One region of the Streptomyces seoulensis genome, then DNA from elsewhere that is predicted to be linked to it. Evidence: predicted binding sites of a transcription regulator. Region 1 holds the regulator's gene; each other region holds the start of a gene.
The links. Region 1 encodes HrcA, which represses chaperone genes, less so after heat shock. Its sites were predicted from a motif close to TTNGCACTCNGNNNNNCNGAGTGCNAA; they were not measured.
Positions count from the first base shown of each region.

Region 1 (4,716 bases):
GGCGGGCCTGCACTGGTACGAGGTCTCCAACTGGGCCACCTCCGAGGCCGCCCGCTGCCTGCACAACGAGCTGTACTGGCGCGGCGCCGACTGGTGGGGCGCGGGCCCCGGAGCCCACAGCCACGTCGGCGGGGTGCGCTGGTGGAACGTCAAGCACCCCGGCGCCTACGCCGCCGCCCTCGCCGCCGGCCGCACCCCCGGCGCGGGCCGCGAGCTGCTGTCCGAGGAGGACCGCCGGGTGGAGCGCATCCTCCTGGAACTCCGCCTGCGCGACGGCGTCCCGCTCTCCCTGCTCAAGCCGGCCGGTCTCGCCGCCTCCCGCCAGGCCCTCACCGACGGCCTGCTGAACCCCGGGCCCTACGCCGAGGGCCGCGCGACCCTCACCCTCCGGGGCCGCCTGCTGGCGGACGCGGTGGTGCGGGACCTGGTGGACTGAACCGGGCCGCTACGCCTCGGCCGTGACGAAATCGATCAGCTCCTCGACCCGGCCGAGGAGTTCCGGCTCCAGGTCCCGGTAGGACGTCACCCTCGCCAGGATCGCCTGCCACACCGCACCGGTGTTTTCCGGCCAACCCAGCGCCTTGCAGACGCCCTTCTTCCAGTCCTGGCCACGGGGGACGCGGGGCCAGGCGGGGATGCCGAGGGCCGAGGGCTTCACGGCCTCCCAGATGTCGATGTACGGGTGGCCGACGACCAGGGCGTGCTCGCTGGTCACCGACCGCGCGATGCGCCACTCCTTGGTGCCGGGCAGGAGGTGGTCCACCAGGACGCCCAGCCGGGCGTCGGCGTCCGGGGCGAACTCGGCCACGATGGCGGGCAGGTCGTCCACGCCCTCCAGGTACTCCACGACGACGCCCTCGATGCGCAGGTCGTCGCCCCAGACCTTCTCCACCAGCTCGGCGTCGTGCCTGCCCTCGACGTAGATCCGGCCGGCGCGGGCCACCCGGGCGCGGGCGCCGGGGACGGCGACGGAGCCGGAGGCGGTGCGGGCGGGCTTCGCTGGGGACGCGGCGGCCGGGCGGACCAGGGTGACCGGCCGGCCCTCCAGCAGGAAGCCGCGCGGCTCCAGCGGGAACACCCGGTGCTTGCCGAAGCGGTCCTCCAGCGTGACCGTGCCCGCCTCGCAGCGGATCACCGCCCCGCAGAACCCGGTACCGGGCTCCTCCACCACCAGCCCCGCCTCCGCCGCGACCTCGGGCACCGGCTTCGGCTTCTTCCAGGGAGCGGTGAGGTCGGGGGAGTAGTCGCGCATTCCGATGACGATAGGAGAAGTCGCGGCCCGGTACTCAGGACACGCCGAAACGCGCTGCCAGGGCGTCCCGTTGGCGTCGTACGAAGGCCGCGTCGACCACCGCTCCGTGACCGGGCACGTACAGGGCGTCCTCGCCGCCCAGCTCCAGCAGCCGGTCCAGCGCGGCCGGCCAGCGGGCGGGCAGCGCGTCCGGGCCCGCCTGCGGCTCACCGGACTCCTCCACCAGATCACCGCAGAAGACGACCTCGGGGGAGCCGGGCACCAGCACCGCCAGGTCGTGGCCGGTGTGGCCGGGGCCGACGTTCGCCAGCAGCGCCTGGCGGCCGCCGCCGAGGTCGAGCGTCCACTCGCCGGACACCGCGTGCGCGGGCGGCACCAGGGCCCGCGTGGCGGCCTCCGCCTCCCCGGCCGGGAGCCCGTGGTCGACCGCGTCCAGCCGCAGCGCCGCGCGCTCGTGCGTGAAGACCACGTCCAGCCCGACCGCGCCGTAGACCTCCGCCCCGGCGAAGGCGGATGCGCCCAGGACATGATCGAAATGCGGGTGGGTCAGCGCGAGATGGGTCACATCCCGGCCCGCCAGCGTCCGCGCCGCCGCCCGCAGCCCCGCCCCCTCGGCCAGGCTCGACCCCGCGTCCACCACCAGTGCCGTGCCCGAGCCCACCACCAGCCCCACGGTGCAGTCCCAGCCCGGCAGCCGGCACCGGCCCACCCCTTCGGCCAGCCGCTCCCATCCGAGGTCTTCCCAAGTCACCGTCATACCCGGACGCTAACGGTGCACAAGCCGTGCGGACCGCACCGACCTTGCCCGGTGAGCACCCCACGGCCGTACACTGGCCGGGGAAGTCTGGCACTCGCAAGCGCAGAGTGCCAGGCGGTACACCGTAAGGACCGTGGGGCGACGTGATGGAGGTGCGCATGCTGAGCGAACGCAGGCTGCAGGTACTGCGCGCCATCGTGCAGGACTACGTCGGCACCGAGGAGCCCGTCGGCTCCAAGGCGCTGACCGAACGGCACAGCCTCGGCGTCTCCCCGGCGACCGTGCGCAACGACATGGCCGCGCTGGAGGAGGAGGGGTTCATCGCCCAGCCGCACACCAGCGCCGGGCGCATCCCCACCGACAAGGGCTACCGGCTCTTCGTCGACAAGCTCGCCGGTGTGAAGCCGATGACGGCGCCCGAGCGGCGCGCGATCCAGAACTTCCTGGAGGGCGCGGTCGACCTGGACGACGTCGTGGCCCGCACGGTGCGGCTGCTCGCGCAGCTCACCCGGCAGGTCGCCGTCGTGCAGTACCCCTCGCTGACCCGGTCCACCGTGCGGCATGTGGAACTGCTCTCACTCGCCCCCGCGCGCGTGATGCTCGTGCTGATCACGGACACCGGCCGGGTCGAGCAGCGGATGGTCGACTGCCCCGCCCCGTTCGGCGAGGCGTCGCTCGCGGATCTGCGCGCGCGGCTCAACAGCAAGGTGGCCGGACGCCGGTTCACCGACGTACCGCGACTGGTCGAGGACCTCCCCGATGCCTTCGAGGCGGAGGATCGCGGTACGGTCTCCACAGTGCTCTCCACTCTGCTGGAGACACTGGTCGAGGAGAACGAGGAACGGCTGATGATCGGCGGAACCGCCAATCTCACCCGTTTCGGACATGACTTCCCCCTGGTGATCCGGCCCGTGCTGGAGGCCCTGGAGGAGCAGGTCGTGCTCCTCAAGCTCCTCGGCGAAGCCAAAGATCCGGGCGTGACCGTGCGTATCGGGCACGAGAACGCTCATGAGGGACTCAACTCCACGTCCGTCGTGTCGGTCGGCTACGGTTCGGGCGGCGAGGCGGTTGCCAAGCTCGGCGTGGTCGGACCGACCCGCATGGACTATCCGGGAACGATGGGAGCGGTACGCGCAGTGGCACGGTACGTCGGACAGATCCTGGCGGAGTCGTAAGTGGCCACGGATTACTACGCCGTTCTCGGCGTGCGCCGCGACGCGTCGCAGGATGAGATCAAGAAGGCGTTCCGCAGGCTCGCACGCGAGCTGCATCCGGACGTCAATCCCGATCCGAAGACCCAGGAGCGGTTCAAGGAGATCAACGCCGCTTACGAGGTGCTGTCGGACCCGCAGAAGAAGCAGGTCTACGACCTCGGCGGCGACCCGCTCTCGCAGGCCGGCGGCGCCGGTGGCGCGGGCGGCTTCGGGGCCGGCGGCTTCGGCAACTTCTCCGACATCATGGACGCGTTCTTCGGCACGGCGTCGCAGCGCGGCCCGCGCTCGCGCACCCGTCGCGGCCAGGACGCCATGATCCGGATCGAGGTCGAGCTGGACGAGGCGGCCTTCGGCACGACCAAGGACATCCAGGTCGACACGGCGGTCGTCTGCAACACCTGCAGCGGCGAGGGCGCGGCCCCCGGCACCTCCGCGCAGACCTGTGACATGTGCCGCGGCCGTGGCGAGGTCTCGCAGGTCACCCGGTCCTTCCTGGGCCAGGTCATGACCTCCCGCCCCTGCCCCCAGTGCCAGGGCTTCGGCACCGTGGTCCCGACCCCGTGCCCCGAGTGCGCGGGCGACGGCCGGGTCCGCTCCCGGCGCACCCTGACGGTGAAGATCCCCGCCGGTGTCGACAACGGCACCCGCATCCAGCTCGCGGGCGAGGGCGAGGTCGGCCCCGGTGGCGGCCCCGCCGGCGACCTGTACGTCGAGATCCACGAGCTGCCGCACTCCACCTTCCAGCGGCGCGGCGACGACCTGCACTGCACGGTCACCCTCCCGATGACGGCCGCGGCCCTCGGCACCAAGGTGCCGCTGGAGACGCTGGACGGCATGGAGGAGGTCGACATCCGGCCCGGTACCCAGTCCGGCCAGTCGATCCCGCTGCACGGCCGGGGCGTCACGCATCTGCGCGGCGGCGGCCGGGGCGACCTCATCGTGCACGTCGAGGTCACCACCCCGACCAAGCTCGACGCCGAGCAGGAGCGGGTGCTGCGGGAGCTGTCCAAGCTGCGCGGCGAGGAGCGGCCCACGGGGCAGTTCCAGCCCGGCCAGCAGGGCCTGTTCTCCCGGCTGAAGGACGCGTTCAACGGACGCTGAGGTCGGGGGGCGCCTGCCGCGCCCCCCGGCTCCGGTCCGATTCGGACTTGTCAGGCGGACATGACACCATGCGGGCATGTCCTCCGCACTGGCCGATCTCGTCGTGCATCCGATCGTGCAGGCCCCCATGGCGGGCGGTGTCGCCGTGCCGGAACTGGCCGCCGCCGTCTCCGAGGCCGGAGGGCTCGGCTTCCTCGCCGCCGGTTACAAGACCGCCGACGGCATGTACCGCGAGATCAAACGCCTGCGCGGGCTGACCAGCCGCCCCTTCGGCGTCAACGTCTTCCTGCCCCAGCCCGCCCACGCCGAGTCCGGCGCCGTCGAGCTGTACGCGCAGCAACTGGCCGGTGAGGCCGCCTGGTACGAGACCGAGACCGGTGACCCCGACGGCG
Region 1 is NZ_AP025667.1:1,217,312-1,222,027, forward strand. Features, by position in the region: gene hemW (radical SAM family heme chaperone HemW) at 1-436, shown strand, start outside; gene HEK131_RS05590 (DUF3097 domain-containing protein) at 446-1,252, opposite strand; gene HEK131_RS05595 (MBL fold metallo-hydrolase) at 1,287-2,009, opposite strand; gene hrcA (heat-inducible transcriptional repressor HrcA) at 2,168-3,184, shown strand; gene dnaJ (molecular chaperone DnaJ) at 3,185-4,324, shown strand; gene HEK131_RS05610 (nitronate monooxygenase) at 4,401-4,716, shown strand, end outside.

Region 2 (4,716 bases), 4.8 Mb from region 1:
GCCCTGCACGCCGAAACGCTGGCCGCCGTACACAAGTACCTGGAGCGCCAGGCCCGCTGAACAACCGTCACGACGGGCCGGAAGCCCCCGGTCCGGGTCACTACTCTTGGGCCATGACAACGGCTCTGATTACGGGATCGACCGCGGGGATCGGCGCCGCGTTCGCGCGGCGGCTGGCGGCGGACGGGCACGACCTGGTGCTGGTGGCGCGCGACACGGCGCGGCTGCGGGAGCAGGCGACCGAGTTGCACGACCGGCACGGCATCGAGGCGGAGGTGCTGACCGCCGACCTCGCCGAGGACAAGGGCATCGAGACGGTGGCCGAGCGGCTCGGCGACCGCCGCAACCCGGTCGACCTGCTGGTCAACAACGCCGGTTTCGGCAACAAGGGCCGCTATCTGGACGTCTCCATGGCCGACGAGCTGCGGATGATCAAGGTGCACTGCGAGGCGGTGCTCCGGCTGACCTCGGCGGCGGCGGAGGCGATGCGGGAGCGGGGGCGCGGCGGGGTGGTGAACGTCGCCTCGGTGGCGGCCTTCGTCCCGCGCGGTACGTACGGCGCCTCGAAGGCGTGGGTCGTGCAGTTCACCCAGGGCGCGGCGAAGGACCTGGCGGGCAGCGGGGTCCGGCTGATGGCCCTGTGCCCCGGCTTCGTGCGCACCGAGTTCCACGAGCGGGCCGGGATGGGTACGGACAACATCCCCGGCTGGATGTGGCTCGACGCCGACAAGCTGGTCGCCGAGGCGCTGACCGACCTCTCCCGCGGCAAGACGGTCTCCATCCCCGACCCCCGCTACAAGGCCCTCATGGGCCTGGCCAAGGTGGCCCCGCGCGGCCTGCTGGGCGGGATCAGCGCGCGCACGGGGCGCAAGTACGGGCCGCGCTGACGGGGGTGGGCCCGGAGTCGGGAGACCGCTGACACAGCACTTCGCCCCGCCAGGAGAACCCTGGCGGGGCGAAGTCGCTGGCCCCAGAGGGCTGTTGCCTTAGTGCGAGTGGCCGTGGCTGTGGCCGTGGCCCGCGTCGGCCGGCTCCTCTTCCTTCTTCTCGACGACCAGGGTCTCGGTCGTCAGGAGGAGGGAGGCGATGGAGGCGGCGTTCTCCAGCGCGGAGCGGGTGACCTTGACCGGGTCGATGACGCCGGCCTTGACCAGGTCGCCGTACTCGCCGGTGGCGGCGTTGTAGCCGTGGCCCTTCTCCAGGTCCTTGACCTTGGAGACGATGACGTAGCCCTCCTGGCCGGCGTTCTCGCCGATCCAGCGCAGCGGCTCGACGACCGCGTTGCGGACGACGGTCACACCGGTGGCCTCGTCGCCGGTCTTGCCGAGACCGTCCTGCAGCACCTTGGCCGCGTGGACCAGGGCGGAGCCACCACCGGAGACGATGCCCTCCTCGACCGCGGCGCGGGTCGCGGAGATGGCGTCCTCCAGACGGTGCTTCTTCTCCTTCAGCTCCACCTCGGTGGCGGCGCCGACCTTGATCACGCACACGCCGCCGGCCAGCTTGGCGAGGCGCTCCTGGAGCTTCTCGCGGTCCCAGTCGGAGTCGGTGTTCTCGATCTCGGCCTTGATCTGCGCGACGCGGCCCTGCACGTCGGCGGAGTTGCCGCCGCCGTCGACGATGGTGGTGTCGTCCTTGGTGACGGTCACGCGGCGGGCGGAACCGAGCACGTCCAGGCCGGCCTGGTCGAGCTTGAGGCCGACCTCCTCGGAGATGACGGTGGCGCCGGTGAGGACGGCCATGTCCTGGAGCATCGCCTTGCGGCGGTCGCCGAAGCCGGGGGCCTTCACCGCGACGGCGTTGAAGGTGCCGCGGATCTTGTTGACCACCAGGGTCGACAGGGCCTCGCCCTCGACGTCCTCGGCGATGATCAGCAGCGGCCGGGAGGCGTTGGTCTGGATGATCTTCTCGAGCAGCGGGAGCAGCTCGGTGATCGAGGAGATCTTGCCCTGGTTGATCAGGATGTACGGGTCGTCGAGGACGGCCTCCATACGCTCCTGGTCGGTGACGAAGTACGGGGACAGGTAGCCCTTGTCGAAGGCCATGCCCTCGGTGAAGTCCAGCTCCAGACCGAAGGTGTTGGACTCCTCGACGGTGATGACACCGTCCTTGCCGACCTTGTCCATGGCCTCGGCGATCAGCTCGCCGACCTGCTGGTCCTGGGCGGACAGCGCGGCGACGGCGGCGATGTCGGACTTCTCGTCGATCGGGCGGGCCGAGGCGAGCAGGTCCTCGGAGATCGCCTTGACCGCGGCATCGATGCCCTTCTTCAGGGCGGCCGGGGAAGCACCGGCGGCGACGTTCTTCAGGCCCTCGCGGACCAGCGCCTGGGCCAGCACGGTGGCGGTGGTGGTGCCGTCACCCGCGATGTCGTTGGTCTTGGTCGCCACCTCCTTCACGAGCTGGGCGCCGAGGTTCTCGAACGGGTCCTCGATCTCCACCTCACGGGCGATCGTGACACCGTCGTTGGTGATGGTCGGGGCGCCGAACTTCTTGTCGATGACGACGTTGCGACCGCGGGGGCCGATCGTCACCTTCACCGTGTCGGCCAGCTTGTTGACGCCGCGCTCAAGGGCGCGACGGGCGTCCTCGTCGAACTTCAGTGTCTTCGCCATGACAGCGGGAGCCCTCTCGGAAAATCTGGGTGGATGTGCCTGCGCCCCCGGCCGCCCGGCTCTTTACGGTCGCGGGAACCAGGGGCGCAGTGGTGAAGCAGATGCTTCGGGGTGAACTACTTCTCGATGACCGCGAGGACGTCGCGGGCCGAGAGGACGAGGTACTCGTCGCCGTTGTACTTCACCTCGGTGCCGCCGTACTTGCTGTACAGCACGATGTCGCCGACCTTGACGTCGAGCGGCAGGCGCTCGCCGTTCTCGAAGCGGCCCGGACCGACGGCGAGGACGGCGCCCTCCTGGGGCTTCTCCTTCGCGGTGTCCGGGATGACCAGGCCCGAGGCCGTGGTCTGCTCGGCGTCCAGCGGCTGGACCACGATGCGGTCCTCGAGCGGCTTGATGGCAACCTTGGAGCTGGCGGTCGTCACGATCCGACCTCCCCCTTCGGAGAATTCACGGGGTTGACTGTCTGAGGTGGCGACCAGGTGGATCCGTCGTCGCGGGTGCCGGACCTGCCCGTCGCTTTGTTGGCACTCTCATGTGCCGAGTGCCAGTGCCGAGACTATGACCGGGGTTAGCACTCGGTCAAGCGGAGTGCCAATTGCCGTGCGGCGCGTCGGCGTACGGGGCCGGCTGGAGTTGCCTTCACCGTGCCGTTGGTCCGCTCACCCCCAGGGGGCTGCCGCCCCCGGACCCCCGCTTCGGCCCTGGACGGGCCTCGTCCTCAAGCGCCGGACGGGCTGGATTGGCTGGGCCTACAGGTAGTCCCTCAGGTTTCCCACCGTCAGGCCCCTGCCCTGGGCCTCTCTCAGCACGCGCGCCGTGCGCCCGGTGAGGCCGTCCTCGTCGTCCGGGGTGACGCGGATGATGGTGCCGGGGGCCAGGCGGTCGGGGTCGTCGGCACCGGTCCCGCGGACGAAGGTGGTGATGCCGCAGTCGGCGGCCGCGCGCAGGGTGGTGGCGTCGTACGCGTCCGCGCGCGGGCGCAGCAGCCGGGGGCGGCTGCCCGTGCGGGCGGCGAGGCGGTCCTGGCGGGCGCACAGTTCGGCGCGCTGACGGGCGCGGGGCAGGCCGGGCAGGGCCGGGTGGCGCGGGAGGCGGCCGCCGACGGTGACGCCCGCCGCGCGGAGCCGGGCGGCGCGGCCGGGGCCCAGGGTGTCGGGGGCCGTGAAGACGGTGACCGGCAGGCGCAGTTCGCCGACCAGCGCGGTCAGGCTCCGGTCATGTACGGCCGCGTCGTCGTAGGTGAGGAAGACGACCCGGTCGGTGGTGGCGACGCGGTCCACCACACCGGCCAGGCTCAGTGTGCGGGTGGCGAGGGGGCGGGCCGCGTGGCGGGGCGGGGCGGCGAGGGGGGCGGCCAGGCCCCAGCGGCGGTATGCGCGTTCGGGGGCCGGGGCCGAGCGGCGTACGCCCTCCGCCGCCTTCTTGCCGAGGCGTTCGATGGGGTCGACCGACTGGGCGCAGCCGGTGAGCAGCAGGAGGGCCGAGACGAGCGCGACGGCCCGCGCCGCACGGCTGCCGCCGCCCGGCCGCGCCCGGCGCCTCACAGGTAGTCCTCCAGGCGTGCCACGGCGTATCCCTCGCGGGTGACCTTGTCGAGGAAGCGGCGCATGTCGTCGACCATCGTGCCGTCCCACTCGTCGGTGCCCCGGAAGTGGGTGAGGACGATGTCGCCGCGTCTGAGCCTCTTGTCGTCCTCGCGGTACTCCCAGTGGTCGACGAAGACCTCTTCGTTCCAGATGGGCGCGTACTTGATGCCGCAGGACTTGGCGGCGCGCAGGGTGTCCTGGTTGTAGTCGCCGTAGGGCGGGCGCAGGACCTCGGGGCGCTTGCCGTACTGCTTCTCCATGATGTCCTGCATGCCGCAGATCTCGTCCCGCTGCTGCTCGTAGGAGAGGCCGGGCAGGTAGGGGTGGGTCAGGGTGTGGTTGTCGACGGTGTTCCCGTACGACTGCATCTTGCGGAAGTAGCCGTAGTCGTCCTTCACCAGGTAGTTGCTGAGGAAGGCGGTGTACGGGATCTTCAGCTCCCGCATCATCGAGAGGAACCGGGGGTCTTTCTCGGCGCCGTCGTCGATCGTGAGGAAGACGATCTTCTTGTC
Region 2 is NZ_AP025667.1:5,997,969-6,002,684, forward strand. Features, by position in the region: gene HEK131_RS27410 (MOSC domain-containing protein) at 1-60, shown strand, start outside; gene HEK131_RS27415 (SDR family NAD(P)-dependent oxidoreductase) at 114-887, shown strand; gene groL (chaperonin GroEL) at 987-2,615, opposite strand; gene groES (co-chaperone GroES) at 2,732-3,040, opposite strand; gene HEK131_RS27430 (polysaccharide deacetylase family protein) at 3,368-4,162, opposite strand; gene HEK131_RS27435 (polysaccharide deacetylase family protein) at 4,159-4,716, opposite strand, start outside.
Region 2: a site for HrcA is predicted at 3,187-3,213, ahead of groES (co-chaperone GroES). Genes of this name have one in related genera too.

Region 3 (4,716 bases), 810 kb from region 1:
TGGCCGGCGCGGTCGGCGCAGCCGCCGCCCGCGCGGGCCTGCGCTCGTGCGTGTTCATCCCGCACGACCTGGAGCAGGGCAAGGTCGTCATGGCCGCCGTCTACGGCGGCGAGCTGGTCGGCATCGAGGGCAACTACGACGACGTGAACCGCTTCTGCTCCGAGCTGATCGGCGACCCGGCCGGCGAGGGCTGGGGCTTCGTCAACGTCAACCTCCGGCCGTACTACGCCGAGGGCTCCAAGACGCTGGCGTACGAGATCTGCGAGCAGCTCGGCTGGAAGCTGCCCGACCAGCTCGTGGTGCCGATCGCCTCCGGCTCCCAGCTCACCAAGATCGACAAGGGGCTGAAGGAGCTGATCGCGCTCGGCCTGGTCGAGGACAGGCCGTACAAGATCTTCGGCGCCCAGGCGGAGGGCTGCTCGCCGGTGTCGGCCGCGTACAAGGCGGGCCACGACGTGGTGCGGCCCCAGAAGCCGGACACCATCGCCAAGTCCCTCGCCATCGGCAACCCGGCGGACGGGCCGTACGTGCTGGACATCGCGCGCCGGACCGGGGGCGCGGTGGAGGATGTGACGGACCCGCAGATCGTGGACGCCATCAAGCTGCTGGCCCGCACCGAGGGCATCTTCGCCGAGACGGCGGGCGGGGTGACGGTCGGCGTCACCCGCAAGCTGATCGAATCCGGTGCGCTGGACCCCTCGCTCACCACCGTCGTCCTCAACACCGGCGACGGCCTCAAGACCCTGGACGCGGTCGCCGGCACCGGTCTGACCGCGACCATCCGCCCGAACCTGGACTCCTTCCGAGAGGCTGGCCTCGCATGAGCGTGACCGTTCGCATCCCGACCATCCTGCGTACCTACACCGGCGGCCAGGCCGAGGTCCCCGCCGAGGGCGGCACGCTCGCGGAGGTCATCGAGGACCTGGAGAAGCACCACACGGGCATCGCCGCACGCGTGCTGGACGACCAGGGCAAGCTGCGCCGTTTCGTGAATGTGTACGTCAATGACGACGACGTGCGTTTCGAGGGCGGACTTCAGGCCGCCACCCCCGACGGTGCGGGTGTCTCCATCATTCCGGCGGTCGCCGGCGGCTGAGAATTACCTTGGGTAACCACGGTTACCCGCTGTTCATCGAATGGCCTTCTCCGTAAGAGAAACGGAGGAGGCCATTCTGTGTGATTGAGCGCGGTAGAGTTGGGGAACGCGCTCCCGGTCCGGTGGATCGGAGCCCTGGATTCATGCCGCAGGCCCGACAAGAAACAGCCAAAATGCGCGGGTAATGTGCGGCTTTTGTTGCTTTTATGGGGCCCGACTTGCCCCTGATTCGGCCGACTTCGCGGCAGATTCCGGACTGCGCCCGTCCGGAATTCTCGTCCGATTGACCTGTTGCAGACGGCAGTTGGACAGATACATTCAGCCGCGGTCGACGCGTTCCGGCGCACGCCCCCGACAGTTCGGGGGGCGAGGTCTGACCCAGGTCCGCGAGGTGTGGATCTGCGCAAGGGCCAGTAATAGGGGAGTTAGCCATGGCTCAGGGCACCGTCAAGTGGTTCAACGCGGAGAAGGGGTACGGCTTCATCGCGGTCGACGGTGGTGCGGACGTCTTCGTCCACTACAGCGCGATTCAGATGGACGGCTACCGCAGCCTGGAAGAGGGTCAGCGGGTCGAGTTCGAGATCTCGCAGGGTCAGAAGGGCCCGCAGGCCGACATGGTTCGCGTCACCGCCTGAACGTCTCCAGCAGAGCGCAGGGCCCGCACCGGCACAGGGTGCGGGCCCTTCGTCCTGTTAAGTCCCGTCCTGATCCCCCGAAGGCGCTTGCACTCGCCCTGGGTGAGTGCTAATCATTGCGTTAGCACTCTGAAGGTGAGAGTGACAACGAAGGACCGGGTCGGTGAGGCCCGCAGACCGGGTGGGGCAAGGAACCACGAGGTCGGCGAGCCGTCCGTCGCGGGCGCGGGCGCGGTCCGAAGGAATCACCCCCAGTCCTGGAGGGACCACTTCACATGGCCAAGATCATCGCGTTCGACGAGGAGGCGCGGCGCGGCCTCGAGCGCGGCATGAACCAGCTCGCGGACGCCGTCAAGGTGACGCTCGGCCCCAAGGGCCGCAACGTCGTCCTCGAGAAGAAGTGGGGCGCCCCCACGATCACCAACGATGGTGTCTCCATCGCCAAGGAGATCGAGCTCGAGGACCCGTACGAGAAGATCGGCGCCGAGCTGGTCAAGGAAGTCGCCAAGAAGACGGACGACGTCGCCGGCGACGGTACGACCACCGCGACCGTGCTGGCCCAGGCCCTGGTCAAGGAAGGTCTGCGCAACGTCGCCGCGGGTGCCAACCCGATGGCGCTGAAGCGCGGTATCGAGAAGGCCGTCGAGGCCGTCTCCGCCGCCCTGCTGGAGCAGGCCAAGGATGTCGAGACCAAGGAGCAGATCGCTTCCACGGCCTCCATCTCCGCCGCCGACACCCAGATCGGTGACCTCATCGCCGAGGCCATGGACAAGGTCGGCAAGGAAGGCGTCATCACCGTCGAGGAGTCGCAGACCTTCGGTCTCGAGCTCGAGCTCACCGAGGGCATGCGCTTCGACAAGGGCTACATCTCGGCGTACTTCGCCACCGACATGGAGCGTATGGAGGCCGTCCTCGACGACCCGTACATCCTGATCGCCAACTCCAAGATCTCCTCGGTCAAGGACCTGCTCCCGCTGCTGGAGAAGGTCATGCAGTCGGGCAAGCCGCTGCTGATCATCGCCGAGGACGTCGAGGGCGAGGCCCTGTCGACCCTGGTCGTCAACAAGATCCGCGGCACCTTCAAGTCCGTCGCCGTCAAGGCTCCGGGCTTCGGTGACCGCCGCAAGGCCATGCTCGGCGACATCGCCATCCTCACCGGTGGCGAGGTCATCTCCGAGGAGGTCGGTCTCAAGCTCGAGAACGCCTCCCTGGACCTGCTGGGCCGTGCCCGCAAGGTCGTCGTCACCAAGGACGAGACCACGATCGTCGACGGCGCCGGCTCCTCGGAGCAGGTGCAGGGTCGCGTGAACCAGATCCGCGCCGAGATCGAGAACAGCGACTCGGACTACGACCGCGAGAAGCTCCAGGAGCGCCTGGCGAAGCTCGCGGGCGGCGTGGCGGTCATCAAGGCCGGTGCCGCCACCGAGGTGGAGCTCAAGGAGCGCAAGCACCGCATCGAGGACGCCGTGCGCAACGCCAAGGCGGCCGTCGAGGAGGGCATCGTCGCCGGTGGTGGCGTGGCCCTGCTGCAGGCCGGCCAGGTCTTCGACAAGCTCGAGCTGTCGGGCGACGAGGCGACCGGTGCCAACGCGGTGAAGCTCGCGCTGGAGGCCCCGCTCAAGCAGATCGCCGTCAACGGTGGTCTCGAGGGTGGCGTCGTCGTGGAGAAGGTCCGCAACCTCCCCGTCGGCAACGGCCTGAACGCCGCGACCGGTGAGTACGTCGACATGATCGCCGAGGGCATCATCGACCCGGCGAAGGTGACGCGTTCCGCCCTGCAGAACGCGGCCTCCATCGCCGCGCTGTTCCTCACCACCGAGGCCGTCATCGCCGACAAGCCGGAGAAGGCCGCCGCGGCCGCTCCGGGCGGCATGCCGGGCGGTGACATGGACTTCTGATCCTTCCGGATCAACTGTCCTTTTCCGGGGCGGCACTTCCCTCACGGGGGGTGCCGCCCTCGGGCGTTTTCCGGGGCCTCGGCCGCGGGTGAAGCTGTAGGTGCGTGCCTCCCCGGGTCTCAGACGCGGCCGACGGGCCAGTGGGGGTCGTCCCAGCGGGCCGGGGCGGGGAGGGCTGCCAGGCGTATGTGGTGGAGGAGCCCTTCGGGGGCGTTCTGGGCTCGCAGGCGGGTCGGTGCGTGGCGGGCGAGCCAGGTGGCGAGCTCGGTGCGTAGGGCGTCCTCGTCGTGCCAGGTGGGCCAGGGGAGTTCGTCGTGCAGGAGGTCGCGCGTCCAGTGGGCCGCCGCCTCGGCCAGGTGGCGGTCGGCCGTGGGGTGGTCGAGGGCTTCCCATGCCGCGAGCCAGGGGGTGAGGGTGGCGGATGCCTCCGCGCACAGGACGAGAAGGTCGTGGACGGGAATCGTCGGCGCCGGTGAGGTGAGGCCGTGGGACCACCAGGCGTGCAGGAACTCCCCCACCGACGCACGCTGACGCAGGGGCCACCGCTGCCAGCCGCTCCGGGCGAACGACTGCCCGATCTCGGCCGGAGCGTACAAGAGCTCCGCTACCCCGCCGGCCAGCTCCCGCGCGAACTGCGGCAGGACGCGGCGCAGTACCGCCCCGTGGTCGGCCCAGTCGGGCGCGCTCCAGGTACGGCGCAGGAGGTTCGGGTCGAGTTCGCGGCCCGGGACCTTCAGCAGCGCCAGCTCGTCCGCGCTGCCCCAGTGACATGTGCACTGGGCTTCGTCGGCGCGGGCGGTCATGCCGTGGAAGGTGACGGCCAGGTCGTCCAGGGCGCGGTCGAGCCGGGCTCGGGCGGGGGTGTCTTCGAGGGGCATCGTTGTCGACGCAGCCTTGGGGGACTCCAGCCGGTGTCCGCCGGCCGAAGATCGCGACCCTACCGGTGCGGCGGCAGGTTCAACAGGCTTGCGCCGCCTGTCACACGGGTGCCGGGGCGTGCTTGCGGGCCGACATGGCCGCTCGGATCTCCTCTGCGCGGGCCCGTACGGAGGGGGCGGGCAAGGGGGTGGGGCTCTGCCAGGGGGAC
Region 3 is NZ_AP025667.1:408,803-413,518, forward strand. Features, by position in the region: gene thrC (threonine synthase) at 1-824, shown strand, start outside; gene HEK131_RS02010 (MoaD/ThiS family protein) at 821-1,096, shown strand; gene HEK131_RS02015 (cold-shock protein) at 1,528-1,731, shown strand; gene groL (chaperonin GroEL) at 2,007-3,629, shown strand; gene HEK131_RS02025 (hypothetical protein) at 3,749-4,507, opposite strand; gene HEK131_RS02030 (hypothetical protein) at 4,608-4,716, opposite strand, start outside.
Region 3: a site for HrcA is predicted at 1,818-1,844, ahead of groL (chaperonin GroEL). Genes of this name have one in related genera too.